2 regions of the Clostridium thermosuccinogenes genome follow, and region 1 is predicted to be linked to the other one. Evidence: riboswitches for the same ligand, from Rfam matches in the RefSeq annotation. Region 1 holds a riboswitch; the other holds the start of a gene.
The links. Region 1 has a riboswitch for magnesium ahead of mgtE (magnesium transporter). Riboswitches for the same ligand answer to the same signal wherever they lie in the genome.

Region 1 (15,160 bases):
TAAGCAATTTCAGATATATTGACAGACCCCACCTTCAGGAAAGCAATCGGAAATACTTTTTTCATACTGATATTTCAGGTTCCGATTCAAATCTTTCTGGCAGTAGTACTGCAAATTTTCTCAACATCCGCCGTATAAAAGCGCTGGGTTTGTTCAGAATGTTCATATTCATGCCTGTGCTGATATTCTCCTGCTGTTCCAGAGAAATTTCATAGAAGGCATTATGAGCGGTGCCGTAAAGGGATAAAAGGGATGCCTAAAAGTTCCGGCAGGTTGGCAGACTACAGCCTGCTTTATGTATAAAGCTGTTCTATTTATATATTACGAGCTCTTCCATCGGCTTTCTTTTCTTTTGGACGCCAGCCTCGTCATAATAGCCCAGAGGAGTAAAAGCCACCGGCTCCATGCTGTCATCAATTCCCAGAACCTCCTTGGCCGCTTCCACATTGAAGGCTCCGATCCAGCAGGTACCAAGGCCCAGATCCCTCGCTGCCAGAATCATATGAGTCATAACAATGGCCGCATCCACATCGCTGGAATTTTTTCCGTCATATCTCACCCAGCATTTTTCCGGTATCGAACATACGCCCAAAATAACCGGTGCCGTGACAAACCAGTCTTTATTGTATATCTTTCTCAGCTCGTCCTCACGGCCTTTGGTGTTGATCACCAGGATTTTAAACCCCTGACGGTTTGCAGCAGTAGGAGCTATCCTTCCGGCTTCCAGTATCTTCTTGATTTTTTCATCCTCCACCGGATCGCTTTTGTATCCTCGAACGCTGTACCTTTTGTCTATAAGCTCAAAATACTCCATAATATTACCTCCTGACTGAAATTTATTAGCTTGATATAAAACAAGAGCCCAAGCTTACTTTCGACTTCATAATAAATTGCGACATGGCTTCCGTCGCCGGAAACGGTAAGCTTCATGCTCTTTGCCAATATTTGCGTTTAAGAATGTTACACCCAAGATTATTATAACCACGGCAGGAAATTTTTTCAATCCCGTCCTGCAACTCATATATAAAGCCATTTTGAAACATCATGCATTTGCAGATTTCACATAAAACAATTCTAAGCATCAAAAAAGCCGGACAAATCCGCAATTTCGCGTATTTATCCAGCCTCAAAATAAATAGAGGTTTGAAAACAACCTCTTTAATAGCTATAAATGCCCCTTCTTCCCAGTAATCTCCTTATTAATAAAATTGATATAAGATCTCTTAGGAATGGTGTGCCAAATCCATAAGGAGCATAACCATACGGTGAAAAGCCGCCATAAAAACCAAATTGCCTGTTGTCGCCAGTTCCGGCCTTGTCGTTTTCAGCCCACCCCAGTTCCATCATAGTATCATGGTATATTTCATCCACTATTCTTTCCACAGCGGCTCTCGTCGGGTACGGGTGCATTTCATGATTACCCGGAACATCATATACCAGGCATGCATCCATCACTCTTGGGTAAACAACCCTGTATATATCAGGATACATATCCTCCAGAGTTTCTGTCGGATACTGCATAAGGGGCGAAGCACACTGAGCAGGACTCAGCATCTGACTGTAAGGCATGCAGCTGTAATCCACAAAAATCCTCCTTTCAAGTCTTTTGTAACATTATATGCTTCCTTCGGATTTGTGGTTACCATTTGATATATTATGTTTACTTCACCTTACAAATCAGATGCTTTGCTTCAAGCTCGGTCGGTTATAAACCTCCTGATGGCTGCAGCCACGCCATTTTGCTCATTGGTAAGTGTGACGAAGTCAGCCATATCTTTTATAAAGGTTTCTGCATTGCCCATTGCAATCCCCAGGCCGGCATATCTGATCATTGGGGCGTCATTTTCATTATCTCCTATGGCAATTAACTCCTCCCGCTTTATACCCAGCCTTTCTGTAAGTATCTCAAGGGCTCTGCCTTTGTTATTGCCTTTTTTTATCACCTCGAAATTGTTGGAACCGGAGCTGGTGACATCAACCGAACCGATCCTTTCCACCTCAGCCCTCGCTTTCGCAAGCCGCTCCTTATCATCGCATATTGCTATTACTTTCAGCGGAAGCTCTCCGGAATCCCTAAGCACTTTTATAAGGTCATCGGCTATTTGAACATCTATGCGATCCTCCTCCGGAAGCTCCTTATTCCTCTTCCAGATAGACAAAGCCGACCTTTCCATTTTTTCTGCATAAAGGGTATCGCCTACATAATAATGAAAGTAAATGCCTTCCCTGCGGCATATGTCGATGACTTTCGCGCAATCATCGGCAGACATGGGATTATTAAAGAGTATTTCTCCTGTATCAGCGCATTTGATAACGGCACCGTTGCAGGCAATCACCGGATCTTTTGAGCCTATCTCCCGGGCATACATCCTTGCCCCTCTGTATACCCTCCCGGAGCAAATCACAACCTTCACTCCCATATCCATTGCCAATTTTATAAACCTTTTGTTTTCAGAGGATATTTTCTTTTCTGAATTCAGCAAAGTGCCGTCAAGATCGATGGCTATCATTTTGTACATTATCAAGTTCCTTACCTTCTGTTCCTTTCCACGAATTTTTGTATTCTTCTCAAGGCTTCGTAAATATTCTCCATGGAAGTGGCATAGGTTGCCCTGAAATATCCTTCTCCACAGTCACCAAAGGCATTACCGGGCACGATCAATACCTTTTCTTCCCTGAGGACTCCTTCACAGAACTCATCGGAAGTCAACCCGGTGGATTTGACGCATGGAAAGACATAAAAGGCTCCCAGCGGTTCAAAGCAATCCAGACCCATCTTCCTGAAGCCGTCAACCATCACTCTTCTTCTCATGTTATACTCATTAACCATCTGAGCCACATCCTCATCGCAGTTTCTCAAGGCCTCTATGGCAGCATACTGGGATGTGGTGGGAGAACACATTATGGCGTATTGATGTATCTTCTTCATAGCACTTATCAATTCCGGATGTCCACAGGCATAGCCCAGCCGCCAACCGGTCATGGCAAAGGCTTTGGAAAAGCCATTTATCAAGAGGGTTTTGTCTTTCATTTCAGGATAGCTGGCAATTGATACATGCCTTCCTTTATAGGTCAGCTCGGAATATATTTCATCGGACAATACGATTATATCCTTGTCTTTCAGCACCTCTACAATCTTATCAATATCTTCCTTTTCCATAATCGCGCCTGTGGGATTGTTCGGGAACGGCAGTATAAGCACCTTGGTCCTGCTGGTAATAGCACTCTCCAACTGCTCCGGGGTAAGCCTGAACTGATCTTCTGCCCTTAAGTTTATAACAACAGGGGTGGCTCCGGCAAAAGCTGTGCAGCCTTTATATGCCACAAAGCTCGGCTCCGGGATTATCACCTCGTCCCCCGGCCCTGCCAGAGCCCTGATAGCCACATCAATGCCCTCACTGCCCCCGACAGTCACCAGTATCTGGTCCACGGGGTCATATTCCACATCGATTTTTCTTTTAAGATATTTGGAAATTTCCTTTCTTAATTCGATAAATCCTGCATTGGAGGAATAATGCGTATGACCCTTTTCCAGGGAATATATGCCCGCTTCCCTGATAGCCCATGGAGTCACGAAATCCGGTTCGCCCACCCCCAGGGATATTGCATCCTTCATCTCATTTATCAGGTCGAAGTATTTGCGTATACCGGAAGGAGGCACAGCCCTTATATGGGGCAATATCATATCCGACATGTTCATAATACAACAGCCTCCCTGTCATCCTCCGGTTTTTTGTCAAAGATTACTCCTTCATCCTTGTATTTTTTCAGCACGAAATGGGTAGCCGTGCTGAGAACAGACTCAATAGGCGCCAGTTTTTCTGCGACAAACAGCGCTACTTCCTTCATGGTCTTTCCTTCAACGATAACAGTAAGGTCAAAGCCTCCGGACATCAGATAGCAGGCCTTCACCTGTGGAAATTTGTATATTCTCTCAGCTACTTTGTCAAAACCTTCTCCCCTTTGAGGAGTCACTCTAACTTCGATCAGCGCTATTACCTTTTCTCTGCCGGTTTTTTCCCAATTTATCAGGGTATTATAACCTAATATCACATTATCCTCTTCCATCTTGCGTATCGCTTCATGAACTTCCTCCACGCTCTTGTTGAGCATTACGGCTATTTGCTCCTCCGTAAGCTTGTTGTTTTTCTCCAACAGCTCAAGTATTTCCTCCATAAATCAAAACCTCCCTTGATTGAATTATTTCGCATATATTACATAAAATAAAAACTCCTTCATCCAAAAGGGACGAAAGAGCTATTCGCGGTACCACCCTAATTAACATCTTCACGATGTTCTCTCTACCAGTACTTGGCCTAAGCCTTCATACTGTGCCTCTATAACGCGAGGTAACGTCTTCTTCTACATTAAAGCCTTGCCCGCATATTTCATATGTAAGCATGGGCTTTATTTCTCAAAGAGAAACTCAAGAGCTGCTTTCTATATAATCCTTTTCCGGACTTTCACCATTCCTCCGGCTCGCTGTGAAATTCATATATATACTCTTCTCTGTCATCGCTTTTAATAATATTTTGTTATTATTTCTATTATATAAGAAAATCTCTTTTATATCAATACAGACTTAAGCAATTCTGTCATTGATTATATCATTATTTAAATCATCATTTATCTCTCTATCTATATTATTTATATTTTCATCTATTTCATCAACTACATCTCCCAGCTGCTTATCATATTTGCTCAAAATCCCGATGATTTTTGATTTCAGTTCCATGAAATCTCCTCTCATATCGACAAGCTTCTCTTTTTCTTCCTCTATCAGCTTATCCATGCGCTTCTTCTCTTCCAACGCCTTGTTTTTAGCATCGTCCAGTATATTTTTTGCATTCTCCTGAGCTGTTATAAGGGCCAATGCAATTTTTTTCTGTTCATTGCCTATTTCTTCATACTTCCGGTTTATATCTTCATATTTGGATTTATACTCCCTCAGCTGATTTCTTATGTTGTTTATCTCATTATCCTTTTCCTTCAATCTATCATCAAATTCCTTCAGCATTTTTTCTATGTACAGGTTTACATCTGATTTCTTAAAGCCGAATACGGATGTTCTAAAGCGTTTTTCTCCAGCCATATAGCTTCCTCCCCCACAAATGGAAAAATAATACGTTAATAAGTATATATTCCATATAAATCATAAAAATCCTTTTTGTTTACAAAAATTATTCAAATTATCCATTACCTCAATGGTAAACTTCGAAATATAAACCGGTTAACTTTTAATTGACAAAGTACCGGAGTATGGATAGAATATTAATGTACAAAATCCGGTAGGCAAGGCTACCACAGGGATACGGACTGCTGCCGCGAAGTAGTGGAGACACGACGAGATGGTAAGCAGGTTATGTCGAAGCACAAGGCATAGCCTAATGCAGTTTCATCGCCCTGTGATGCTAAAGCTCAAACGGTGCTGCATGATATAATCGTCTATTCCCATGTACTCCGTTTGATATGCATGGGATTTATTTTTTCATATCAAGAGAGGTGAAAAACATGGACGCTGGCAGTAGTAACGGCACAAACCCAGGTCGGAGTATAATTGAAAAGTTAAATGACATGGTACCGCTATATACAAAAGCGTCCATTGTTATCTGACGCTTCGGCCGTTTGTGTCTTGCTCCTGTCTTACTTTGTTCGGTGCTTTTCCGAACATTGAAAAACTTAAGATTGGAGGAATGACCTATGGCAGAAATCACCGCAACCTTTGAAGCAACCATAGAAATGCTTCTGGAACAAAAGAAATTCAACAGCCTGAAAGATATTCTTACCACTATGTATCCTGCCGATATCGCAATACTTTTTGAGGGTCTTCCAAAGCAAAAGCTCACGCTGCTGTTCAGGCTTTTGCCCAAAGAGCTCGCAGCGGAGGTGTTTGTTGAGATGGAAAGCCATCTGCAACAGCTTCTCATCACCGGTTTTTCCGACAAGGAACTAAAGGAGATTATAGATGAGCTGTATATGGATGACGCAGTTGACCTTATTGAGGAGATGCCGGCAAATGTGGTAAAACGTATACTTTCCCAGGCTGATCCCGAAACCCGGCGGCTCATCAACGAAATGCTCATGTATCCGGAAGACAGCGCCGGAAGCATAATGACCACTGAGTTTGTTGATTTGCGTCCGGAGATGACCGCGAGCGATGCTGTCGATCATATTCGCGCTACCGGCATAGACAAGGAGACTATAGACGTCTGCTATGTTACCGACACAAAGCGCAAACTGGTGGGTGCCATATCGATACGCACGATAATTCTGGCGGCAAAAGATACAAAAATCAGTGAAATAATGGATCCACACGTGATCTCAGTAAACACACATGAAGATCAGGAAGCTGTTGCACAGATTTTTGCAAAGTACGGATTCACGGCCATCCCTGTTGTAGACACAGAAAACAGACTTGTTGGAATAGTAACCGTGGATGATGCTATCGACGTAATGCAGGAAGAAACTACGGAGGATATATCCAAAATGGCGGCCATAACCCCGCCGGATAAGCCTTATTTCCAGCTGTCTGTATTTGAGATCTGGAAAAGCCGTATTCCCTGGCTGCTGCTTCTTATGATTTCCGCAACCTTTACCGGTATGATTATATCCAGCTTTGAAAAGGCCCTTGCGACATATATCGTCCTTACGGCATTTATACCTATGCTTATGGATACCGGGGGCAATTCCGGAAGTCAGGCTTCAGTCACCATCATCCGCGGATTGTCGCTGCAGCAGATACAATTCTCCGACATCCTGCGAGTGGTGTGGAAAGAGGCGCGGGTGGCTGTAATGTGCGCTATTACCCTATCCGTATTCAACTTTGCAAAGCTCATGCTCTTTGACAGGGTGGGATTATATGTGGCTCTGGTTATCTGCATTACATTATCGGCAACCGTTTTCGTCGCGAAAATTGTAGGCTGCATATTGCCCATGCTTGCCAAAAAAATAGGATTTGATCCGGCAGTTATGGCAAGCCCGTTCATAACAACCATAGTAGATGCTTTGTCCCTCATTATATATTTCAGTACAGCATCGGTAATCCTGGGCATTTAGGCAACACAAAGGATGCAGGCATTCATGTTTCAAAGCCTGAAAGTCCTCAAAGAAGCTTTTTAGCCGGGAAGCAAATACTTTGATTTTGCAAAAATTAATGTTATTCTAAATGGGGTTGCAGACAATATCGAAATAACATGATATGCTATGATGCTATCAAAAAATATAAAAAGGGGGCTATCTCAAAACGAAATTTGAGATGGCTCCCTTTAATAATCCCTTCACTTCTATGTCCTGTTCTTCGCTATGTTCAAAATTTTATCATAAATGTTTATCAATCAAACCCGCATATTCACTCTTGGAACGGGCACCGATCACCTTTTCCACCATCTGTCCGCCTTTAAACACCATGACGGTAGGAATGCTCATTATTTTATACCTGTTTGCTATCTCTCCCTGTTCATCCACATTTACCTTTGCAACCTTTGCTTTGCCGTCATAATCTTCTGCAAGTTCATCCATGATAGGCGATACCGCTCTACATGGTCCGCACCATTGAGCCCAGAAATCAACCAGAACCGGTTTGTCGGATTGGAGCACCTCCTGCTCAAAATTGCTGTCTGATATAACTATAATTTTTTCACTTGCCATATTATGCCTCCCACACAATTTAATCTATTCCTGAATCCTATAGACATTATAATAACCTTTTATTAATTATTATTTTACCCCAAGCAGGGCATTTAAAACAATATTCATTGATTTTGCCTCAAAAACTTCTCTCAAATCAAATATTGCTTTGACCAGCTAAACTCGCCCAAATTTTTCCTATACAATCTCAATATATAACACATCGTTGTCCATCGTGACAAGATATTTACCAAACACTCCCACATATTTCCCCCGGTATTCCATAGCGATTTCTCCTTTTAACTCATGAAGCATTCTTTTGTCTCTTTCATTAAGATATATGCTTCCGTCCTGGGCTATGCAGATATGCTCCGTTGAGCACGGAATTATTAATTCAGCGTAGGAAAACTTGCCTTCCTGAATTTCCTGCAAAGTCCCATATTTTATCCTTTCGACATTTCCGTTCTGGTCCCTTTCTCCCAGGTAAACAACATCCTCCACGTCCACTCCCAGAATCATGCTGTTCCCTAAATCAAGCTCCCTTTCTTCACCCTTTGAATTATACCTAACAAAAATATCTGATCCGTTCCGCTGATACAACAGGATATCACTGTAATTTAAAAGATGCATGTCCGTATCCGGGCTTACGGCCATAACATGGCTCAATTCCTCCATAATGTTGTAACAATATATCTCTGCCCTGGCCGGCCCGGCTGCCACCTTTACATACACAAGGTTTGTGAGGGTTGAGAGCTGGATATCCACAACCTTGCTGCCCTCAGGCAACCCGGATATTTCGGGGTAATCCCGGACAACCCCGCTGTCGGCGTCATAGGTTTCGACATATATATCACCCCGGACATCCCCTTTTTTCCTTGTCGAGTATATGAGCATATTCCTGTCCGGAAGCCATTTATAAAAATCCGGTACAAAGCCTTCCTGAAGCACCATTTCCTCTTCACCGCCGGCTACATCAACAATAACCAGCTCATCCCCCAGTATATAAGATGCATAGGAGGCATCAAAAGAAAGTGCGACGTGCTGTGCTCCTTCCGGAAGCTTTACTTTGCCTCCGGATTTTTGCCCGCCAATTTCCGCATATTTCACAATTTCAACATCGCTTACCCTTCCGGGGAGGTAAACCCTGTCTATAAAAGCCAGGAGCAAAAGCTGAAATGCTAATGATATAAATGCCCACACAGCTATTCTGCCAGGCTTTTTCATTCAAAATCCCCCCTGCTTTTGGGCACTACGATAAATGCAGTAGGAATTTTGCGTTCTCCCAGCCTGTCGGCAGGCTTATTGATCACCTCTCCGTTAAAAAACATCGTAGTTGATGATCCGCCATCCAGATTAACCGCATTCACAGCTCCATATTTTATCAAAATATCCTGTACATCCTTCAAGGTTGCCCCTACGGATTCAATGCTTCTGCCATCCACCACCAGAAAAAGCACCTCTCCGTTCTTTCTTTGCCCTATGGCTGTGCGTGGGGCAATCCCCCAGCCTCCATCCCCCGTAGTGATGGTAGGCTTTCCGTTCACCACCAGAGGCGGCCCAAAGCTGATTCCCTCTTTGACATTATATTTCTTGAGTTCTTCAATTGAGTGCATACCCACTATCAACATTCCATCTTCGGTAAAGGCTGCAGTATCCATCCTGACCTTTTCGCTGCCCGATTGGTTGTATATCACTTCACCCTTATGAATGATATAACCCATGGGACTTCCACCGGTTCCCACCCAGCCATTATCCGTAAAACCGCCGCCATTTATGGCAGCGACAGCATTGTTCCGACGGGCAATGCTGCTGGTGGTTTCTCCCGATACCGGCATTTTTTCGGAGTATCCCACCTCTATGCTTGTAGGATCGTATATGACCATCATCTTTCCTTTAAAATCCTTGCCTTGGATATCAAAAACTTCAATTCTGTCGCTGTGGTTTTCACCAAATTCCAGCCTCCGGACTTTCTCCCCCCTGGCAGTCGGATCAACTGCATAGCTGCTTTTTAGTATTTCTACTATCTCCTCCTCCGGAAGAAAAGTCCTGGCGACAAATTGAAATTTGGATGAGTTGATGGACATCCCCACCACCATAGCCTTCACATTGTCAAAAGGCCCATAAAAGACCAGAAGCGGGAATGTAATCGAGAACAAGACAGCCTGGAAAAGCAAGAACAGGGCAAGCCTTCCCCACAAAAACCTATTCTTTTTAACCTCTTTTTTACTTTCCATTCCTGGTACCATCGATGAGACCCCACATTTTTAATTCTTTCTGCAAGCTACCCTGCTATTTGCCGCATAGCTTCCATATATTTAATATAATAAATTTTCCGGTTATTTTAAATGTCTGATAATGGAAAAAGGAGCTTTGCGATAGGCACTCAAGCTATGAACATCATGCAATTCCATAGGCATCCAGAGCCCTGTGGCCTCGTTCAAACAACAGCCCTGCCACAAACCATGCCGGGGCAAAATCCAACCTTACCAAAGAGTCCACGGCAAAAGGCCCGGTGTAATACCATGGCTGTACCCCCAGCAAGTCTCTAAGCAGCATACCGGTAGCATACTCAATTCCCCATATTATCACGACCCAAACCAGGCCTCTGAGCGGCCATTTCCAATCCTGTATAATGTCATGAATAGGCTCCAGGAATATAGCCAGGCCGTATATGAAAAACATCCAGAGACTCGTATAGCTGCTTAAGTTTTTATCACCGCTTAATAAAGATCCAAGTCCTGTCCAGAAGACTTCAATACCCCATCCGGTAAATCCATACAAAAAGAATCTTTTATACCTAATCATATAATTATTTTAGGTGAAGAGTAATCTTTTTATAGCAGGAATATATTGCTGCTGTTTCCGGAAAATTCGGTTTTTGGTCATATTAGCATCAGCATTCCAGAACAAAGCAGTATATCTTTTGTTTATATGCAAAAACTATGGTATATTGAATCGGCATTTCATATCACACCGATCATGGGTAATAATTTGCCTTTTGGCAGTACTGGAGGTAGCAATGAAAAGCAAAAAATCAAAACCTATTACACAACCTGCCGGGTTCAAGGGGGAAAGTGTACCTGAGAAGGATGACATGGACCATGATCCAACAGGAAGATACATGAGAAAAAATCCTTATAAGACACCCCCCAACAACATGACGACAAAAGGGAAATAAAGGCATTATTCAATGCCTTTATTTTTATTTCGGCAGCATTCCTGCCATGTAGTACAAGTGGACAAAGAACACATTTTAACTGTATAATTAATATTAGCTTATATAGGTAATTGCGTATGATTGCACCGCCTGTCCTTTGCCGGACTGGCGGATCATGCAGTACAGCATGTACTGATATTGCACAGGATAGCAAGTATTAATATTACATAAAAACTGGCTATTTTAGTAGAGTTGCCTCTTTGCAGGCAAAATACTATTTTCAACTGTTTACACCGGCATGGAGAGCCTCTGCATGTGGATGATCTATATAACTAATAGAGGAAAAAAAGATTTATACACCTCTTGACTTAGATGGCCGGTAATCATTTATGTGAATGAGGGACTTGTTTCTCCCTCATCATATATAAGGAGGGATATGATGCGCAAAAAAATAATGCTTAAAATATCGGCTTTGATATTCTTGTTGTTTTTTGTTTCATCTCAGCTTTGTTTTGCTGATGATACGATACGCAACAATGCCAATATAGCACCGGAAGCAGGAAATATTCCTGATATATTGGAGAACGCCAATGTCGATATTAACGCCAGGTCCGCCATATTGGTCGACACTGCCAAGTGGCAGACTTTGTATGCGAAAAATGCTAATGAAAAGCTTCATATATCCACCGCAAACAAAATAATGACCACGCTGATAGTCATCGAAAAAGTCAACTTGTATGATAAGGTAACGATAAGCAAGGAGGCTTCGGATGCAGAAGGATCTATCCTGCATCTGGAGGCTGGAGAAAAATACTCCGTGGAAGATTTGCTTTATGCCCTGATGCTCAAATCTGCCAACGATGCTGCCAATGCCCTTGCCGAATATACTGCAGGAGATGTTGAAAAATTCGTGCAGATGATGAACGCAAAAGCTCAGGAATTAAAACTGAATGATACGGTGTTCAATAATCCCACCGGATTATACGACGAAAAGCAATATACGACAGCCTCCGATCTTTCTGTATTAATGAAGTATGCTCTGTCCAATCCGACTTTCAACAACATTTTTTCCACCCCGATTAAGCTGTGGTTCTATAGTGACAGCTCCACGGTGTTGAAAAGCCAGAATAAATTGTTCTGGAGCTACAACGGTACTGACGGTGGAAAACTTGGATACAACGAGAAGGACAAGCAATCCCTTATTTCCACAGCGACAAAAAATAACCGGCGCCTTATGGCCATTGTACTGGAGTCATCGGAAGAAACTGTCTACACTGATGCTGAAACTCTTTTGGAGTATGGTTTTACAAATTTTAAATCAGGCATCCTGGTATCAAAGGGACAAATATTAAAAAGGCAGCAGGTGGGTGATAAAACTATAAATCTGGTAAGTGGAGAAAGTGTTTATTACACCTATCCCATAGGCAGCGATTATATAAAAAGCATAAATATTAAAGTGGTCGACGAGATAACTCTCCCTGTAACAAAAAGCAACCCCCTGGGAGTAGCTACATATGTCCTGGCAGACGACACCACAATAAATGTCAACTTATATTCCGATACCGAGATATATCCTCCGCAAAGCATGAAATCACGTTTTCTCAATACCCTTATGGAGAACAAGGATATATTGTATCTGATAGCAGGACTTCTCGTGTTGGAGGTATTGGTAATTATATTCAACATAATCCGGGCTATAAGAAGAAAATTTGTTGCAAGGAAGCAAAACTAATTCCCTGCAACAAATTTATATACTTTTTCTGAAATATTGGCTATGACGTCCGGAGCTTCAGCCTCATCCACATCCTTTGACATTACCGATAATATATAGGGTTTCTCTGCATAGATAATACCGACGTCATGCACTGCACGAACCTGCGTGCCTACTTTATGAGCTACCTTTACATTCGGTGGAAGCAATTTATTCAGCCTGTCGTTAAATGCTGTGTTTTGAAGGTATTCCATTAGTTCTCCGCCAAGCTCTTCATTCTCTTTATAAAAGTCATACACCATTTTTAAATACAGGGACATATCCTTCGGACAAGAAATATTCCTGTCGTAATCGACAACAATGCCGCCCGACTGCTTCATGAATTCCCTATAAACCTTTTCTCCACCAATAAGCCGTTTTAACATGTTGGTGGCCACATTATCGCTTTCCTCTATTGAAAGCTTTGCCAGCTCTCTTACAGTATACTTCTTACCAAAGTCGACATACCTTATAACTCCCGTTCCTTCTGAATAATCCTCCTTTGTGTATGTCAATATATCATCAAGATTTATATAGCCTTTCTCAACTTTTTTATAGATAAGAAGGATTAAAGGCAATTTGGCAGTACTGGCAGCATCATATTCATCAGTATCATTTATACCGAACTCCGATCTGTCATATAGGCTATAAAAGTGGATTCCGTACTGACCTTCAAACCCTTCTATATAGTTTTCCAATTCTCTTTTTATAACTGATGTATCCATAGGCTTAGGTTCAATTGTAAAGCCTTTCTCCTGCAGATCGCCTTCCGCCTTCCTCGTTATTCTTGCTTCCAGCTTCATAGCTGCATTGCTTTGAGACATTGCCGCATCATCGCCATTACCGGTGGTTTCATAGGTATCATCCTTTGTGTCCTGCCTTTTTTCACCATCCCGGTCATTTTCAAATGCGATGAGAAATCCACCTTTCAGTCTGTCCAGTATTTCGTTATCAAACACGGCATATACTGATGTAATCAACAATGTGAATAAAATTAATGCTAAAAGCAACCTTTTCCTTTTCAACTTTCTTTTTTTTGCCCTTATCGGGCTTGACAGGTATCTATTGTATCTCATCCATGAGTCACCTCGTAAAACACTCGTGTACTCAGGCAGGTACAGCAGCAATTTGATACCTACTTTTATATAGTATTTCTAAATACTGTAAATAATACACATGCATAACATTTTTTTTAAATAGTTTAGACCAATATACCGGATATTATATAAAGTACGCAAAAAGGGAGCGAAAAATCGCCCCCTTTATATCCTTGCACCTTTTATACCTTTTCAAATCGCTCAACATTAACCACAAAAATTGTAGCACCACCGACAACCACTTCGGCAGGATATTCAGTCAAAGCCTCATCGGTTCCGTCACTGGCCAGGGATGACTCCTCCATATAATTGCTCGATGTCCTTGGCATGAACATTCTTCCCATTCCCGAAAAAGTCGATGCAGGTGTAACTGCTTGCTTCCTGCTTTTAGACTTTTTGGTGATGATATCAATAACCTTTGTCACTTTATCATCATCCACACCAACAAGGAGCGTAGTATTGCCGGACCTTAGGAATCCTCCGGTCGAAGCCAACTTGGTTGCACTAAAACCATTTTTGTTCAGCTCATCCATAACCTTACGCTCATCGTCATCGTGGACAATTGCAAAAACCAGCTTCATTATTAACCCCTCCGTTTTTAGTTTATAAATTGAAATATATTCTAAATATTGATTTTCCCCCGTAATGCATATCCTAAACCTGGTTAGCTTCCTCATGGACTCCTTTTTTTCCATCCATGTAATGCATCATGCGGTTTTTGGATATGCTTTTCTCTTTTTCCAGATAATCATTAAGTGCTTTCCTTAAGTTTAACACATCACTCATCTCAAAGTAACCCGTTTTTTTATAAATAAATTTCACAGCCCTGAGGGCACCCAAGGCAAAAGCCTTGCGCGAAAAGGATTCATGGGAAATTTCTATTTTATCTTCTTCACCGACGATCATGACCTCATGCTTTCCCACCACTCCTCCGGCACGCACCGCATTTATAGGTACATCAATTTCAGAGCTGTCGCTTCCTGATGACACCAGCCCTTTTTTGATTTCATTAGCCAATTTTATGGCTGTTCCCGAAGGTGCGTCCTTTTTATGCTTGTGATGCACTTCCGTCACCTGGAAGTCATAATTGCTGAGAATGTTGGCCATTAAATTTGACATCAGCATAAGCACATTCACTCCCAGGGTTATGTTAGGTGCATAGACTATTCCGTTGCGATATTTCCTGGACAATACAAAAAGCTTCATCATGGATATTTTTGAAAACCCTGTTGTTCCTATTACTATGTTTACCTTCATTTTGGCGAAAAGCTTCGCATTTTTTATCGTCGCCTCAGGGTTTGAAAAATCCACCACCACATCAGGCCTGGTTCTGAAAACAATCTGCTGCAGGTTATCGCAGCTATCAATTAAAATTCCTGTTTTCCCACAGCCTATAACCTCACCGAGATCCTTTCCCTTTTTGGGACTTCCAGCACTGCAAACAGCAGCTACCACCTTTATATCATCCTGCTCCAGAAAAACTCTGGCGATTTCCTTTCCCGTCCTTCCGAGACCAACTATACATACTCT
Region 2 (17,992 bases), 1.6 Mb from region 1:
TGGGCTCGTGAAGTTTATATTGCAGGGGATTAATGCTATAGAGGAAAAAAACATAAAGAAGGCTAACGGTTGCTTAATAAGATGCCAGGATATAATTACGGAATTCAGAGCGACTCTGGATATGAACTATGAAATTTCCAAAAGTTTCGACAGTATTTATGAGTACATGTACAGGCGTCTGGTGGATGCGAATATCAGGAAGGACAAAGCCATATTGGAAGAAGTCCTCGGATATGCGAAAGAGCTCCGCGACACCTGGCAGGAAGCAATGAAGTTGGCGAAACGCGGAAGATAGTAATACCTCCAAAAGCGCAAGAGTAAAATTCTCGTCGCCTGCAATGAGTTGGCGCTTTCCTTGCAGTCTTGTAAATTGCTTAGTTCATGTGTGAATCCATCTGATATAATAGTAGATGGATTCATATTGTTTTAGAGGTCTTAAATTTCACAGGGACGTTATTGATGTCCGGAAGGAGTTATATATGGTGGATATTTGTATAAGAAAAATGATAGAGTTATCGTCAAAAAAATATTCTCTCCTGCAGGACATGCTGGAATTGACCCGGGCCCAGTCCGGGACTATAACAGAGGATGGGATTGAGAATCTGCAAAAACTCATAGCAGAAAAGCAAACTAAGATAGAGGAAATCGACAAACTTGATGAGGAGTTTACCTCCTGCTTCCAGCAGCTTAAGCAGGAATTGAAGGTAGAGAGGCTCGAAGAAATCAATAATGCTTCCATTCCAGGCATAAAGGAACTGAAGGATACTGTCGGGAGGATAATGGAGCTCCTGGAAGAAATAAGAAAGCTGGAATCCCGGAACATTGAGAATGCTGAAAAGTTGATGGATGGGCTGTCAACTCAAATAAAAAAGCTCAATCAGGGTAAGACTATAAATGCAGCATATGGAAAAAATGTAGTTGCAGCACCGCCGTCATTCTTTGTGGACAGCAGAAAGTGAGAAATGAATTTGCCGGGATAATTGCCGAAGCAATATATAACACGAAATTGATTCTTGGAACCGGTAATTCTATTGACATGGGATAAAGCCGGATATATAATAAAAACACTATTGAGATGTAGATTTGCATCGAAACATGAAGAATTAACTTGCTTTTTTATGTTCCGATGCTTATAAGAATATTAAATAAAAAATGCTTTGTTAGGCGAGGCTCCTTTATAGACACATGCTGCTACCCGGAAACGTCGAGAGACGCCAAATGGGTCAACAGGCACTGCCGGATTAAGGTTTTGCTTAATGTAGCTGGTTGGTTAACACCTACGCTATAAAGTGCTAAAGCTCAACGAGGGAAGAAACGTATATATTAATATGTATATTAATTATATTAAGCTTCCACTCGTCTGGAAGTTTTTTGTTTTTATATAGAAAAATAGATAAGATATGATAAATTGCGCAAATTCTATAAGGAGTACAAATAGAAGATTTACATATAGAATTTTACACATTTAAAGGAGGGTGCCGGGTATGATGGAAATATTCAAAAGCAGTGAAAATGGACAGGAACTCTATAGCATAGAAAATATTGAAAAAGGATGCTGGATAAATCTAGTTGCTCCTACGGAGGATGAAATGAACCGTATCCAGAGCTCCCTGGGTGTATCATCCAATTTTTTAAGGGACCCGCTGGATGAAGAGGAAAAGCCCAGAATAGATGTTGATGGCAACCAGACCCTGATTATTGTAGACGTGCCTTATGTTTATGAAGAGAATAAGGAGCTCAAATATGAAACCATCCCTATGGGTTTGCTTGTGGCAGAGGACTGTTTTATTACCATATGCCTGAAGGAAAACACTGTCCTTAGGGTTTTCAGGAGTAAAAAGGTAAAAGAATTCTTTACTTTTAAAAAGACGAGGTTTACATTCCAGATACTTTTTGAGATAGCAAGGGAGTTTCTCACCTATCTGCGGCATATAAACAAGAAGACCGACGATGTGGAAAGAGCGCTTCATAAGTCTATGAAAAATAAAGAACTGCTGAAACTTCTGGACTTTGAAAAAAGCCTTGTGTTCTTTACTACATCTCTCAAATCCAACGAAATTGTGATGGAGAAGTTATTAAGGGGAAAATATCTTAAAATGTATGAAGAGGATCAAGACTTGCTGGAGGACGTAATCATTGAAAACAAGCAGGCTATTGAAATGGCAAATATATACAGCTCCATTTTGAGTGGCATGATGGACGCTTTTGCCTCAGTTATATCGAACAACCTGAATATCGTGATGAAATTTCTGACATCGGTGACGATAGTTTTGTCTGTACCTACGATGATATCCAGCTTCTTTGGAATGAACGTCCCTGTACCGTATGCGTCTAATCCTCTGGGATTTTTCTATGTGTTGCTTATATCTCTGGCAGTATCACTGGTGGTAATATATATCCTATCAAAAAAGGAGATGTTTTGAAAAGCCCATATCCTTTATACGCTATACTTCCGATAGATATCCTTTAATTCACTCCCCTGAATTGAAGGATATTTTATTTATCAGCTCTGATACAACATCGCTTATATCCCGCCCGGAAAAGAAGGAATATATGACAATTGCTATTATTGCTATCAGGGCTAGAATTGCCAGGGTCAGTAAAAAGTTGCGAAATCTATGCTTCTTACGGGATACATAAGTTACTCCGCTGATTTTCATATGCAAATACCTCTCTTGACTATAAACTCATTTAATCTTATTATATTTTTATTTAAATATAATGTAAAGTATGTTTATGTATAGTGACTTTTTGGAGGAAAATATGACTTGCAATATATGTCCCAGAAATTGCTCTGCCAAAAGAAGCAAAAATCCGGGTTTTTGCTGCATGGGAGAAATGCCGGTGGTTTCCAAGGCCTATCTGCACATGTGGGAAGAACCTTGCATAAGCGGTGTGAATGGTTCGGGCACCGTCTTTTTTTCCGGATGCAATTTAAAATGCGTTTTTTGTCAGAATTATAAAATAAGCCAGGAGAATTTCGGAATAGAGATAACTACAGACAAGCTGGCGCAGATTTTTATCAACCTCCAGCAAAAAGGCGCCCATAATATAAACCTTGTAAATCCAACACATTTTGTAAAACAGATAAGGGAAGCTCTTCAAAAGGCTGAAGGGCTCAAGATTCCTGTGGTTTACAATTCCAATGGGTATGAGAAGGTTGAAACTTTAAGAACGATGGAGGGTATGATAAACGTATACCTGCCGGATCTAAAATATTACAATCCCGAAGTTTCAAAAAAATATTCAGCAGCTTCCGACTATTTTGAGGTCGCTACTGCAGCGATTTTAGAGATGTACAGGCAGGTGGGGGGAGTTGTTTTTGATGAAAACGGGCTGCTAAAAAAGGGTATGATAATACGCCACCTGATATTGCCGGGTATGGCGAAACAATCCATTAAAATTTTGGACTGGATAAAAGCAAACCTTCCCGGGGATATTCTAATAAGCCTTATGAGCCAGTATACACCTTATTATAAGGCAGAAAAGCATCCGGAAATAAATAGGAGGATTACAAGGTATGAGTATGATATGGTGGTGAACCACTGCATTAAAATAGGCCTGGACAATGGCTATATCCAGGAGCGGGATTCAGCTGAAGAGGAGTACATTCCCGATTTCAACCTGGAAGGTGTTGATTTCTGAGCAGATTTTTACTTTACTTATTATGTCTATTTTTCTTGCCTATTAGCCATGTGCCATAATTAGCATAAGATGCCAGCATTCTAATAAAGAGCTGGCTTTGCTATTTTAAAGGAATATTAGCAGGGGTTAAGCTGCTGATTTTTCGTGAATATTCTCCAAGAAGGAAGTTTATGTATATAAAGAAAAACAAAAAAATATTTTATAATATGGAAAAAAGTGTAGAAATTTACGATAATATGTGTTATTATAATACTGATCCCTATTTTATAAATATTTACATATAAGGCAATTAACATAAATAATGTAGAATAAATGCTGGGATGGTAGTTTTATATGAATGCTAAACTGTTTGAAGGTAACTACAGGATTCTCTCAACTCTTGGAAAAGGTGGGATGGGCACGGTGTACCTGGCGGAAAACATACGACTGGGAACACTGTGGGCAATCAAGGAAATTACCAGAAAGTCCGGATCTAAAACCGATATGTTTGTAGAGCCTAATATTCTTAAAAAGCTAAATCACCCTGCCCTTCCAAGAATTTTTGACATATTGGAGGATGAAGAATCCATATATCTCATCGTTGATTATATTGATGGAGAAAATCTGGAAGAAATCCTGAAAAGAGAGGGAAAATTCCCGGAAGCAAAAGTAATCGACTGGGCAAAACAGCTCTGTGATGTTCTCAATTATCTCCATACTTTTAAGCCAAACCCCATCATATACAGGGATATCAAACCATCCAACATCATGCTCACAAAAGATGAAAAAATAAAATTGATTGACTTTGGAATTGCCAGGGAGTATAAGGAGGATGCCGGCAGCGATACCGTTTATATAGGAACTAGAGGTTATGCGGCTCCGGAACAGTATGGACTGGGCCAGACCAGTGTGGCCAGCGATATATACAGCCTTGGCATAACCATGTTCCATCTGCTGACCGGTATCAGCCCAATGGACCCATCTTTTGAACTGAAGCCGGTGAGATATTTTGATAAAGACCTTTCTGTGGGAATTGAACGCATAATCAGCAAGTGCACCATGTATAATCCATCTGAAAGATATTCAAAAGCTATGGAGCTCCATACAGCCTTGGAGCAATTGGAAAGTTCTCAAAGGAGTAGCTTTCTGGGGAACTCAGAAGTGAGGTTGGGAGATGCTGTGACACTTTCCACAGCGCCAGAAGGCAGGATCATCAGCTTCAAGAAACTCATCATCACGGTTTTTGACAATGCGGAATTCGCATGCGAGTTGGCTTATACGGCTGCCCGCTGCACAAATCTGAACGTACTGCTGCTGGATCTCGATACCCTAAACGCCACCGCCGACGAATATCTTAATGTACCAAAATATCCGAAAAATATCCGTTCCTTTGAAGAACCACTGGACAATACCGGTCTCAACATCTGCATGGATGCGGCAGATAAGAAGATTTTAACCAGGGAGCTGTTCCTGGAGTCATTGATACAGAAACTGAAGAATTTCTATATACTAACCGGCAATTACAACCTCTCCAACTTTGAATATTATAGTGAAGCGAGCTTAAATACCCTGATTGAAAAAGCTTATGAGCTTTTTGACATTACGATCATTATAACGAACGGCTTTATTTATGATGCTTTTACTCTCATAGCCCTTCGTAAGTCCGATTATAATATAGCTGCGGTAAAGGCAGATAAAATCACAGTCAGAAAAATCAACAGATACCTTGTCTATCTTAAAGAGAAACAGAACATTCCACCGGAAAAGACCAAGTTTGTCGCTTATGAATATAACGGCCGGACTGACCTCAGGAAGGATATTATGAATGAGCTTACAGAAGGAAATTACATAGGTTGGGTGAGCTGCAGCCAGAAACGCCAGGTTTACCGGAATATGAGGCCGACGTATGCCAAAAACATGGATAAAAAAATCCGGAACGAATATATCCACATTCTTTCCAGGTTCAATATCGTACCCAGAAGGACATTGCTTGGCACCATAAGGGACAGCTTGACTCTGGGAATGAGAAAGCTCAGGAAGGCATTTGCCATGAGGAGAAAGGCAGAGAATGCCTGAATCATAGGAAATCAAAAGACTAGGAGGAAAGCAGAATATGCCGGTAGTTCAAACCTTGAACAAATGTGATGAAAGTATTGTCCACCCGGGAAAAAGCTCAGTGAATGATCTGGTAGAAAAAATCACTTTTGATATATTGAGAGAAATACCTCAGCTGGTAGTGGAAGTGGAATCCGGAAACCTCGATAAAAGGATGCTGGAAAAAGAAATTATCAGAAATATTGATAAAAACAAGTACTTTTTAGGAAGCAGCAGGGAAGAGCTGATAAGAAAAGTCTTTGATTATATGTTCGGATACTGGGATCTGGAGCAGTATATTCAGGATGAGAGCATAAGTGATATCGACGGGATACGGTATGATTATTTCACTGTAAAGAGAAATGGTATAAAAGAGGAGATTCCTCTGAAGTTTTCCACAGAACAACAATTTGATAGTTTCTGCAAGCTGGTTGCTATAAGAAATGGCGGGATATTAAATGAAAATGACAGCCACTGCCGGGTGACGGATGAGAAAAATCGCCTCAGGATAAATGTTTCCATCCGGCCCAGAAATATCACCGGTCCTGCTATAAATATCAGAAAGCATCCAAAAGAGAGCCCCGGCTTGAAGGAGTTGGAGCAACAGGGCATGATGGATGGAAGGCTAAGGGCATTCTTTGAAGAGCTGGCTTGTTCCAGCGCCAATATTGTGTTCTGCGGAAAAGGTGCTGCAGGCAAGACCACACTTTTGAGGGCGCTGTCCAAATCCTTTGATTCTAAAGAGCGGGTTCTGGTATGCGAATCGGATTCGGAAATCTATCCTGATAACCCCAACTTCATTGTGCAGAGAATAAAGAAGAACAATGAGGGAGGCAAGGCGATAACGTTGAGAGATTTAGTGAAAGACGGCTTGACCATGTCCCTGGACACATATATCATCGGGGAGATTGTAGGGGACGAGGCCTGGGAATTTGTTAAAGCTGGGCTTACAGGGCACAGAATATTGGCAACCACCCACTCCCAGTCTTCGGAGGATGTATTTGACAGACTTATAACTTTGATAAAAAGCGCCAATGTGGATCATACGGAGAAAACTCTGAGGAGGATGCTGGCTTCCAGCATTGATGTGGTAGTGCTTCTGAAAAAATTCAAGGTGGTTGAGGTAATCGAGGTTATTGGCTATGACGAACATAAGGATACTATAAATACAGCCTGCTTGTTTGGTTTCAACATACTTGAGGAAGACGAGGAGAGGATATCGGGAGAATTTGTGCAGCACGGGGAAATCAGTGGCAAACTGGGGAAGAAAATGATGAAAAAGGGGTAATCATTTTGAAAGAGTTCATAAAATTATTATTAAGTGATGTACGTCTTTCATTAATTTTCGCCTTACTGGTTTTATTGACCATAGTGTTGATTATGCTTTTGATACCGTATATACATATGAGCGGCATTAAAGGATACCTGGACTATGGCATCAGCAAAATGAATGATATTTACAATGAGAAAAGGCTGTTAAACCAAATAAAGAAATATTCAAAGAACATAAGCATAAAGATGAGCATCATAGACAGGATTGAGCTCACCTTGATTGACAAATCCAACATCAGAACCTATATACCTTTTGTAAACTTCTATTCTCTGGCAATTCTCTCGGCGGCTCTGTTCATTGTAACTTTCAAACCTGTTTATGCTCTATTGTATTCTCTTCCATCCACGTTCATAATCTGCAGCCTGTGTGCATGCTTTCCATACCTTGTGCTGGAAATATGGGGCAGGTACAATTCAGAAAAGGTGAGAAGGCAGCTTGCCAGTTTTATAAGTACATTGAACCGCTGGTGCGCAGTAAAGGAAGACATAATTTATGCCTTTGAAAAGTCTACGGATTCCGGATTAGGGGAACCTTTGAGAACGTATATAAAAGATGCAGTTATACAGGTTAAAAGGGGCTTGGATGTCCAGGAAGCCCTGGAATTGCTTCAAATGAAGGTGGATAGCGAACAGTTCAGGGATTTCATACTGAATATCAGGCAGAGCATAAAACACCGGGGAGACATCAGGAAGCTGCTTACCAATATGGAGGATGAGTTTTACAGGCTGGAAGAGGAGTATACACGGCGCAAGATATCCTCCTACAGGGACAAATTCCTTATATATGGGACCATGATAGCTGTGCTTGTGGTAGCATACTTTTTCCTGAAATTTAATCCCAACGTCATGCAGTTTTATCTGTCCACCTCCAGGGGAAGGGCGTTGATCACAATATTTTCAATAATGTATTTTACTGCTTTCATATCATCCTTGAGGATTTCAAGATTTGATTACTAAACCGGGGGTGAGCTGCCATTGAAGGACCTTGTCGTTTCTATCCATAATCAAGGTGCTATTTTTACCATGATACTGATTCTGGATGCAATATTGGCGATTATCATCGCTCCCAGGCTGTACCTCATACTGAACAGGCATCTGGTTGAAGCTCTGGGGGGCCGGGGGGAGAAAAAACGTCCATACCAGAGATATGCCGGGTATGTCAGGAAGTATATTGAAAGATATGGCAGCAGAGCAAATAAGGATAATTTTTTTACCCGATTGTTTCGCAAAGCAAAGGCAGAAGTTAAAAGATGCGGTTATTACAGCAATTTGGCTGCCTTTATGTATATATTCCTGCGGTACGTTTTGCCTGTAATAGTATTTATCCTTGGGCTTTTGCTGAACTACCCGAGAGTGCTTCCGGCAGTTTCCGGTGCTGTCCTGATATTTCTGCTGGTGAACTACAGCATGCGAAGGATGAGACAGAAGCTGGAAAATGAATTCAAATATTCCGCCTACAAGATATACCGATATCTCCACAACCAGATATCGTCGGGGGTGAGCGTTACGGATGCTATAAAGACCGTCTACAAGGTGGCGGACGACAGCAAGCTCCAGGACAACCTCATACTGCTGGCAGCCCGTTATGCCAGGACTCTGGATATAAACTCATCGCTGGAGGAGTTTAAAAGCAATTATTCCCTACAGGAAGTGGAAAGCCTGTGTGTAGCCTTGAAACAGGGAATAGAAACCGGTGATAACAAGGATATACTGGAAAGGCAGGAAAAGCTCATGTTCAGCCAATATTTCAACTACATACAGGCGGAGACGGACGCATGCCGGAGAAAAAGGACTTTGATCACCGCTGTCTATGCTTTGATCATCATAATAATGCTGTCAATTCCCATGATAAATGACGCTGTTGATGCGGTGGGAAAGATTTTCGTAGGATGAATATGTGGAGAACGGCCCCGATTATTTTTGATGCCGGAAGTATTTTTGGTGTTCCAGCAAAGGTGAATTGCAGTTCAAATAACTCTATGAAATTGCGGTGTTCCAAATCTGATAAAAGCTTAATTGCAAATATATAAAAGATTAACATATCAAAATGGAGGGATTAAAATGTTTGATTGCTTTAAGGTCAAGCACCTTGTTAAAAGCAAAGTGCGCAAGCTTAGGAGAGACGAAAGGGGGCAGAGCTTTACCGAGCTCGTGATATTGATATGCGTAGGACTGATAATTGCAGCGTTTATCATCGTGCCTAATCTGAAAGCCTTTGCTGTTACTATTGTAACTGGCCTTTCCAGCTGGTGGACCAATACGATATCAAAAGTGCTTTTCCCGACCTCTTATTGATCCGGAAGGAGGGCTGTCATTCTTTTGCGGCCCTCTCCCATGTTGGGAAAGGGCTTTGCGAATCGAAAATTCAAGTGGGAAAGTCCTTATTTGTGCTTGGCTGTTAAATCACTTATTACCTTCGCGGTTCAGATATGGATTTCCGCTCATATAGATTTAGAAAGGAACTATTTGAGAAAGAATGATATGCAAAGGAGGATGGGGGGAATGGAAAGACCTATCATTGCAGGCATTATAATTGTTTTCTTGATTGCCATAGCCGTAGGCATTATTGAATATTTCGTACCCCTCAATGCACGGTTCGAAATGAACAGCGACTGCAGAAAAGCATTGCTTCTTGTTGAACAGCAGGCTGGGCTTACTGAGGAAGATAAAAACAAGCTGCGGGAAGATCTGGCTGAGGATGGTTTTAAAAATATTGTGATTACCGTCACCGGAGGCTCTGCCCAGGGAAGCAAGATTACACTGCGTGTTGAGGCTGATTTTGAGTATCCAAAGCTGGTTGACATATTTACACGCAACATGGTGTTGCAAAAAGCAATATATGAAAAAACGACAACCGTTAGAAAGGTAGTAAACTGAATGAAAAATAGGCTGAGGATCTTAATCTGCAGGGAAAAAGGCGATGCTGTAACCGATGTCCTGCTTTTTGCCTTCATATTGGTGTTTGCAATATTTCCGGTGGCTTCTGTAATATTGGAGAAGTACATAGCCATGGCAAAAGGGCAGCAGATACAGGATGCTCTTGATATCACGAATGTGGCGGTATATAATGCGATGAGCCTTCAGGCTGCCAGCATGGCTTCGGTGGATTTTAACAGCGCGGAAGCAATGGACATTTATAGGGAGCTGTTGGCGATGAATATGAAGCTTGACAGCGACCTTGCCCCACTGCCAGGCTCAATTGCGGAAAGTAATGTGGTCATAGAAGAACTGCACTTGTATACCGGGGGCTTTCCGATCAACTGCTCGAAGGGTAAGCTGCTGAACCGGCCTACAATTCACACCTGTGTAAGCGTGCCTGTAAGGCCTTCCCTGTATAGAGCAGTTTTGCTCCAACTCATGGGGAAGGAATATGTGGAACTGAAGGTTCATGTGGATACGGAACTGCCTGTAAACAGATAGGGGGGATATCTTATATGAAGCGGCTATATATGGCTTTAATCGTTGCAGTGGCGATAGTGGCGCTTGTGGCAACTGAGGTTGTGATAATCAGGAGTTTATCTAACTTTGAACCAAAAATACCGGTGGTGTATGCTAAAAGGCAAATTTTGCCGCAAGACGAAATAACAGCCGACATGGTGGAAATAAAGAACGTGAATATAAGTTATGCTCATAAACTGGCTGTCAGGAGGTTGGAGGATGTCGTAGGGCAAAAGGCCAGAGTGGCAATAGAAAGCGGCGAGATGATATTATCCAGCAGGATTGGTTATGTGGATGATATTCCGGCTATTGAGCTTAAAAAAGCCGAAAACAGGCTGTTTACAGTAGAATTTAAGCCCGATCAGGCCAATGGATGGTGGCTTCTGGTGGACCAATATGTAGATATACTGTATGTGCCGGACGAAGAACCGACCATTGTCGTGGCACAGGCTTCAGCACCCCAGGATTCCCAGAATCAGGCGCGGCATGGATATGATGAAAGCAAGGTGGTAAGGCTCAGCAACATCCGGGTAGCGGCAATTATAGACGAAAGAGGAAACCTTTTATCCAACGGCAAAAGGGATATTGTGCCTCGGTATGTGAGCTTTGAGGTGGATGACAAGCAGGATGCATTTTTGGCTTATGCAAAAAGCCATGGCAGGCTGGAGATATCTGTGCGGCCATCGAGGAAATAAGGTTGAAAGTGGAGGGGTACCGCCGGTAAGCGATGCTGCCTGTTTGATTCATGGATTGAAGCAATCTGAAATTAGTTCATTGATGGAGGAGGATGTATATGATAAAGCAAAAAAAATTCAAGGTATTAACCGGTATATTGCTCATATTTGCAATATTGAGTTCATTGACTTTAAATGTATTTGCTGCAGATGAAAGCAGCACGGTAACAGGTATGCGGATGCAGCCGTTAATAAATGAGCTGGCTAAAATGACCCAGGAAGATATTGATGCCAGCATAGCCAAATTCACTGACATAAGCAAGCACTGGGGAAGGCAGGAAATAGGCAAGCTTACTAAGTTGGGCATCCTTGCCGGTGTGGGCAACAACAAATTTGACCCGGAAGGGGATATGTCGGTGGCAGCCTTTTTAAAGGTGGTAGTATTGACCCTGGGACATAAAATATCTCAGCCGGTGAGCGGCTATTGGGCGGCCCCATATATTGAGCAGGCCAAAAAGGACAGGCTTATCGATGAAAAGGAGTATACCGACTATAACAAGCCTATCACCAGGGAGCAGGCGGCCAAAATCATATACAGGGCGGCAACCTTGTTCCGTCCGGCAGTAGAAAATGTCGGCTATGTAAATGTAATGAGAAACAGGGTAAAGGACTATGCAAAGATAGGGGACGCATACAAGGACGACTTTATGAAAGCATACATAATGGGATATTTTGTGTTGGACAATACAGCCCTTTGCAACCCTAAAGCAAAACTTACCCGTGCCCAGGCTTGCACCATAGCCATAAGGCTTTTGCAGTCAGACTCCCTGCCGGAGTTTGAACCGATGGAAGGCGAATATTTTATAGATAAATACGGTGAGATATGTTATCCGGCTGGCACGGATGAAGGTGTTAAAGCTATAAATTTTGTAGAGAAAATTTTGAGTAAATCTAAAGGGTATTTAGATAAAACCATATATTCAACTGCAGGGATATATAGATTTTATAAGAATGAACAGGAGAGGAAAACAGATCCGGTAACTGGCACAGATTTTAGTCTTTGGATTAAAAACGATATAAATATATATCCCGCAAACTGGATATATGAATTGAACATATTTGACACAAATGAAACAAAGCAGTACCATATGGAATTTTTAAAGGAACTGTTCAAGTATATATTTGAAGACAAATATGAGGATGCTATTAAGGAATTAAATGCCGTGTTTTCAGCCAACGGAAAGGAAATAAATAAGGAAGTAAAGCTGGGTGATAGATATATCAGCATTTGGGGCGGAGGCAGCATAGGAGGAAATGGTTATACAATAGCCATAACATGCAGAGGCGGCCTGTCCTTTGAAGATTTCAAAAAGAAACATCCTGAGTGGTAAAGTGGGTGAGGTCTCCTATGAATCGAATTAAACGACCAATAGCGTTTCTTTTGATTATGTCCATAATAGCTTCCCTTCAAATTATTATTTCCTATACCGGTGGCATCGAAGTTTTAGCAGCAGAGCCTAAAGAAGAGCCTAAATATGAAATAGGGATGGACAAAATAAGGGTTTCCAATGGAACGATGGGAGTTTATGCCCCGGAGGTATACAATGTTTCAAACCCGAATGCCGATACCAGCGCCAAGGCATGGAATACTCTTAAATCCTCTGGGCAGCTGCCGGAATTTGTAACTTCTCCTTACGTTCAAGTCGGAGGGAAAAAGTATGGCTTTAATTTCAAGCTTTGGAACGATAAGCACATCGTTGTATACGGCAAGGCCACCGATGTGGGGGTAAATCCCAGGTTGACAGCAGTTAACGGTTACAAGGACTGGAAAACAAAAAAGGATGATCCTACATGTGGACAATACTACGCTAGAGGGGGAGAAAGGGGAGAATACCGGTATCATGGTTATGATGCCTCCGGAAACCTGTATTCCAACACTTCCTTTCCCATAGACGGTGTAGGAAAGAACATGAATGAATACAAGTGGATATATAAGCCATGGGATAATAGGATTGTTGAAATAAGTGACTGGAATGATTATGCATTGCAGTATTATGATATGGATATTCGTCAAGGCAAGCAGCCTTCGGAAGAAGCGCAGACGCTAGCCGAATGGATCTCCAAAGGCTTTTATAAAGACGAAGCCGATACCAAAACCAAGCAGCCCATAACTACCCTGGACTGGAGCAATGCCGAAGCGCCTGACGACTTATCGGGAGTCGTTTCCAGCTATAACGGAAGGTTGGCATATAATTACGCCAACGTGATGTCGGCTCCAACTCCTTTATATCCCGGTGAAGCAAAAATGTGGATAAGGGCCCAGGATGGCACATATCGCTATAGAACGGCTTTTATACCGGCTTTTGGTGATAAGCTAAAAAAAGGAGAAGTTTCAGCAGAGATCGTTGTGCTGACTAACGAAATGCAGGATATAAGTATCAGAGACTGGGATGATTCCGACGATTATAAAAAGCATCTGAATGAAACGAAAAAAGTTGAATTACAGGTCATAAGCACCCTACCTGATAAAGACATATTCAACGACCCGATAAAAAAGACCATATACTTCAACAGAAATGACATGGTGGCAGGGGAGGACGCATGGAGGATTAATCTTACGGATAAAACCAACCTTGGCGGTGTGCCTAATGCCAGCTGGGACAAAAAATCCCCATATTATGTGGACTGGCAGGGCGATGGCAATGCTCATGGCCGGGCTACCTTCACAATAACCATGAAAGTATCGGATATAATAAGGGCATATAAGGAAGGAAAAACCGGGATAGAGGTATCCTATAAGGCAACTGCAAGGTTTTACAGCAAAGAAAATAAGTCGGAGCCTACTGAAATAAGCAGCAGTGTTTATACCTACCATATACCATTTGAGGTGAAAGAAGGCCCTCCTCCCCCTCCTCCACCTCCTCCTAAGGAAGAAATAGAAGAGGAAGTGGATCCGCCGGATTTTATAAACCCCGATGTATACCTTCCTGAACCGGCTTTTGACATAGTGCCATATAAGCCAGAGGACAGGACTGAATATAAGGATGCTAAGGGCGGGGCTGTAGATATAGTAAGCAAAAAGGTTTATGTGGACGGTGATCCGGTAAGCTATGATGAATTTTTCAGTGGTGAATTTGTGTTCGGAGAGTGCGGATATGACAGGCTGGCAAACATAATAGTTGTATATACGGCATCGGATGGTTCGGTATCCTATACCTCAAGATGGATAAGGGTATTGAACACCAAGCCCAGGGTGCAATTTATCTTCTCCGGTGATTACAAGCAGAACAGAAAGCAGTCCGTCGAAAACACATCACCGCTGGCCAACACAAAAGAGGTCATTGAAACATACCCCATAGTAAAATATGAATGGACGGTGGAAGCAGTTGGGGGAGGGGCTTCCAACACAGCCATAAAAAGCGGAACTCTTACCGACATGTACCGGGAGTTTACCTTCAAAGAGCCGGGTTCATACAGAATAACCCTGGTAGGAACTAATACCCTGGGACGAGTATCCGATCCCTATGTATTGGATTTTGAAATTCTACCGGATACGCCGCCGGCAGTTATATGTGAGCTTAACAATGTATCCGTTGCCAGGGGCGAAACTATAAAATCGTATTTCTTTGAATCGGTAAGCACTGACGGCGACAGCATTGAGAGTACAACAGTACAGCTTTACCATGATGCCGACAATGACGGTGAGCCGGAAACCCTGTTGAAAACCTGGAACAACGTTGCCAATGGGGAATTCCCCGAATATACCGTTTCAAAGCTGGGCATGTACAGGTTTAAGATTACTTCTAAGGAAAAGATGCATGGAAGCTTTATCGACGGACATGTTACAGCTGCCGATGCCCAGGTAAAAGTAATCGAAAGGGATTTCTGGGTTGACAACTATGTACCGCAGACGGATATATACACCGATGTGCCCATGGAGAGGGCACAAGTGGATGTACATATCCTGACCGACTCCCAGCTGGCGCAGCAGAAAATTGACCATGTAAAAAACGGAAGGATGGATCTCAATAACTACCTGAGGATGTATAATTTTAATCCTGTAGTTGAGCATTGGGATTTAAAGACATACACCTATTCCCAGTCGGCAAGCGCTAGCAGGAATACCGGTACATCATATCCTCCTTCCAGCGTATACTACTCAAGCGGTGGGTATTCCGGAACATTGTCCAGGACAAGCGTAAGCGATAACGGAAGCTACCAGGATTTCGGCCACTATGAGGAAAGGGAAGAATCAAAAACCGCAACAAGTACAGCTGGTGGATACAACTATAATTATTACAAATACACAAATGGTAGTTGGGTCGAGACTGGTTCTAGCGGCTCCGATACCCCTACCATAAGCTATAGTGATGCCGATGGATTTACCGGAACTTTAGAAAAAAGGAATGTCGAAAAGACATATGATAGCGGAGTACCTTCGGGAGAGGCTGAGGAAGGTGCTACATATACAAGGGTTAGATATTATACCGCATATTATTCCGGTACTGTTACAAGAAAGGTGCAATACTGGGTATCGGATTGGCAATGGGTTCCTAACTATACAGGCTTTTATAGCGGAACTATTTACAAATATGTAAAGGCGCCTTATATCGATCCTTTCCGGGCAACATCGGAAAAGTATGTGATATATATAAGCGATGGAAAAATTAATGATATGCCGGATCTTCAAAGTGTATTGAGCAAGTCCGGAGCAAAGCTCATATTGATAGGCAGCTCTGCTGCTGCATCCCAGGTTTCATCGGTCAAATATATACCGGTTACAGGGGACATAAGCGCAGATATAAACAATGCTCTCAACTTCATAGTTGAAACCATTCCGAAAAAAGATGGGTACTATGTTCTGGCAGGGGTTGACACTATAGACTTTAAGGTTGATGATTTCGACCAGGAGAATGACCCGATAGTTGAGGCTAAATTCCTGTATGTCCAGGATGCCAACTACTTTGACAATACTCAGGGCTTGGATAGCTTTGCAGTGCCGGAGTTCAGCCAAACCAGTGGATGGACAACAACAAAGGCCACAAAGCTCAATAAAGTGGGCAAATACAATATTTACAGGAGGATAAAAGACCAACCTTCCACCGATCCGAGGTTTGCCGGTTACAGCTATTATTCCGGAACACCGTATATTACGGTCTATGCCCACAGGAAGCCTATAGCCCTGGCTGAACTGCAATGGACATTTGACAAAACCACCACAACATACAACACCACCTGGGCGGACAAGTCCTATGACTTGGATCATCAATACAGCAGGGCGGATAAGGGTATAGTGGAAAGGAAAATCAAGTTCCGTCAGGTAGGCGCCGACTGGAACTATTACATCCCGGCAAAGCTTTCTCCGGGCAATTATGAGCTGGAGTACTATGTCAAAGATGTAGAAGGTGTATGGTCTGATCCCTTTAGAATGAACTTTACACTTTTGGCCAATCCGGCGCCGACAGTTGACGCAACCCCTACAAGTGTAGATTGGACAAATGCCAATGTAACCTGTACTATCACGGCCAGCGATCCTTCGGGGGATTATGCCTACACTAACTATATGTGGAGCACATCAACCACAAAGCCGACTTCCGGCTGGACAATGAATATCGCCGGCACATTTAATGTAACACAGTCAACGCAAGGTGTATGGTATCTGCATATGGAAGCGTTCGATTACGGCGGAAACAGATTTTACCGCATGAGAGGGCCATATAAAATAGATAAGACACCACCTTCGGCAGTGTTTAACCCCAATTCTGCTTCCTGGAGAAACACTAATGTAAATGTGGTTATCGATCCTTCGGATACAGGCGGCAGCGGCATTAAACAATGGAGGTACAGGAAGTCCACCGATAACGGCAGCACCTATGGGGAATGGAGCAATTATGTAACAGGGGACACAAACTGGACTGTAGTCGTTGATACTACCGGTCTTAACAAGATACAGGCAGAGATCCAGGACAATGCCGGTAATATTGGCTATGTAACATCAGGAACCTATTATATAGACAAGATAGCCCCTACAATAACTGCTAACCCTGCAACATTGGAAAGCACCAATCCGGTCACCGTGGCGGTGACATCTGTTGATACTGGAGGAAGCGGATTAAAACAGACTAACTACAGGTGGTCAACTACTACTGCAAAACCCACAAGCGGATGGTCAACATCAACTGCCGGCAGTTTTACTACTTCCCTTACTATAGAAAATGTTGCACATTACCTGCATGTTGAAGCTTTCGATAACGCCGGCAATTCGACCTACAGAGTTTTCGGGCCGTATATATATAATCCTGTAAAAATCACCAGCGTAACCATATCCGGCTATTGGAATCACTGGCGCGGGCAGACAGACCTATTGGGAAAACGCATGACCAATGAGCCTCATAGGTTCCTTAGCCTTGAAAAGGTCAGAGTAGAGGTAACGACGATAGGTAATCCCGAAAGGATAGAAGTGAGATTCAGCCCTGAACTGGAAGCTATGATGTATGTTGATCCTAAGGGCAACAGATATGATTACAGGGAGATGGTGGGCTATTATGTGGGATTTCCCTACCAGCCTGCTGTTAATGACAATAAAGCAGTGTGGGAATACATCCTGCCGCTGGCTCCAAGTACCAAAGACTGGGACAACAATGTGTTGAGGAGCCCGTACTGGATGAAAGTAACGGCATACAAGGGAAGTTCCTCCGACACTTATATGATCACAGATATAAATATAACCGGCAATGTATATGATTTGATATACATACAGCCGGTAGATTAGTTGGATATGCACCATGCTTTTTGTAGAACCCTTTTGGGAGGAAAGTCTGTTTACCCCT

Region 2: it holds a riboswitch for magnesium, as region 1 does, so the genes downstream of both, CDO33_RS00745 (magnesium transporter CorA family protein) here and mgtE (magnesium transporter) in region 1, are expected to answer to the same signal.

What each region holds. Positions count from the first base shown of each region.
Region 1 is NZ_CP021850.1:3,342,656-3,357,815, forward strand. It holds gene CDO33_RS14735 (sugar ABC transporter permease) at 1-215, shown strand, start outside; gene CDO33_RS14740 (nitroreductase family protein) at 311-814, opposite strand; gene CDO33_RS14745 (hypothetical protein) at 1,159-1,584, opposite strand; gene CDO33_RS14750 (Cof-type HAD-IIB family hydrolase) at 1,692-2,519, opposite strand; gene CDO33_RS14755 (aminotransferase class I/II-fold pyridoxal phosphate-dependent enzyme) at 2,531-3,700, opposite strand; gene CDO33_RS14760 (Lrp/AsnC family transcriptional regulator) at 3,697-4,176, opposite strand; T-box leader at 4,242-4,525, opposite strand; gene CDO33_RS14765 (hypothetical protein) at 4,583-5,092, opposite strand; M-box (ykoK) riboswitch at 5,278-5,434, shown strand; gene mgtE (magnesium transporter) at 5,701-7,056, shown strand; gene trxA (thioredoxin) at 7,318-7,647, opposite strand; gene CDO33_RS14780 (TolB-like translocation protein) at 7,825-8,850, opposite strand; gene CDO33_RS14785 (phosphodiester glycosidase family protein) at 8,847-9,860, opposite strand; gene CDO33_RS14790 (putative ABC transporter permease) at 10,024-10,431, opposite strand; gene CDO33_RS20920 (hypothetical protein) at 10,646-10,804, shown strand; gene CDO33_RS14795 (D-alanyl-D-alanine carboxypeptidase family protein) at 11,220-12,515, shown strand; gene CDO33_RS14800 (serine hydrolase) at 12,512-13,609, opposite strand; gene CDO33_RS14805 (cyclic-di-AMP receptor) at 13,813-14,211, opposite strand; gene dapB (4-hydroxy-tetrahydrodipicolinate reductase) at 14,285-15,160, opposite strand, start outside.
Region 2 is NZ_CP021850.1:164,505-182,496, forward strand. It holds gene fliS (flagellar export chaperone FliS) at 1-295, shown strand, start outside; gene CDO33_RS00740 (flagellar protein FlgN) at 480-959, shown strand; M-box (ykoK) riboswitch at 1,150-1,318, shown strand; gene CDO33_RS00745 (magnesium transporter CorA family protein) at 1,485-2,423, shown strand; gene CDO33_RS00750 (hypothetical protein) at 2,472-2,660, opposite strand; gene CDO33_RS00755 (radical SAM protein) at 2,830-3,645, shown strand; gene CDO33_RS00760 (serine/threonine protein kinase) at 3,979-5,700, shown strand; gene CDO33_RS00765 (ATPase, T2SS/T4P/T4SS family) at 5,738-7,006, shown strand; gene CDO33_RS00770 (type II secretion system F family protein) at 7,012-8,007, shown strand; gene CDO33_RS00775 (hypothetical protein) at 8,026-8,943, shown strand; gene CDO33_RS00780 (hypothetical protein) at 9,112-9,345, shown strand; gene CDO33_RS00785 (hypothetical protein) at 9,553-9,927, shown strand; gene CDO33_RS00790 (hypothetical protein) at 9,928-10,470, shown strand; gene cpaB (Flp pilus assembly protein CpaB) at 10,485-11,183, shown strand; gene CDO33_RS00800 (S-layer homology domain-containing protein) at 11,282-12,553, shown strand; gene CDO33_RS00805 (Athe_2463 domain-containing protein) at 12,571-17,934, shown strand.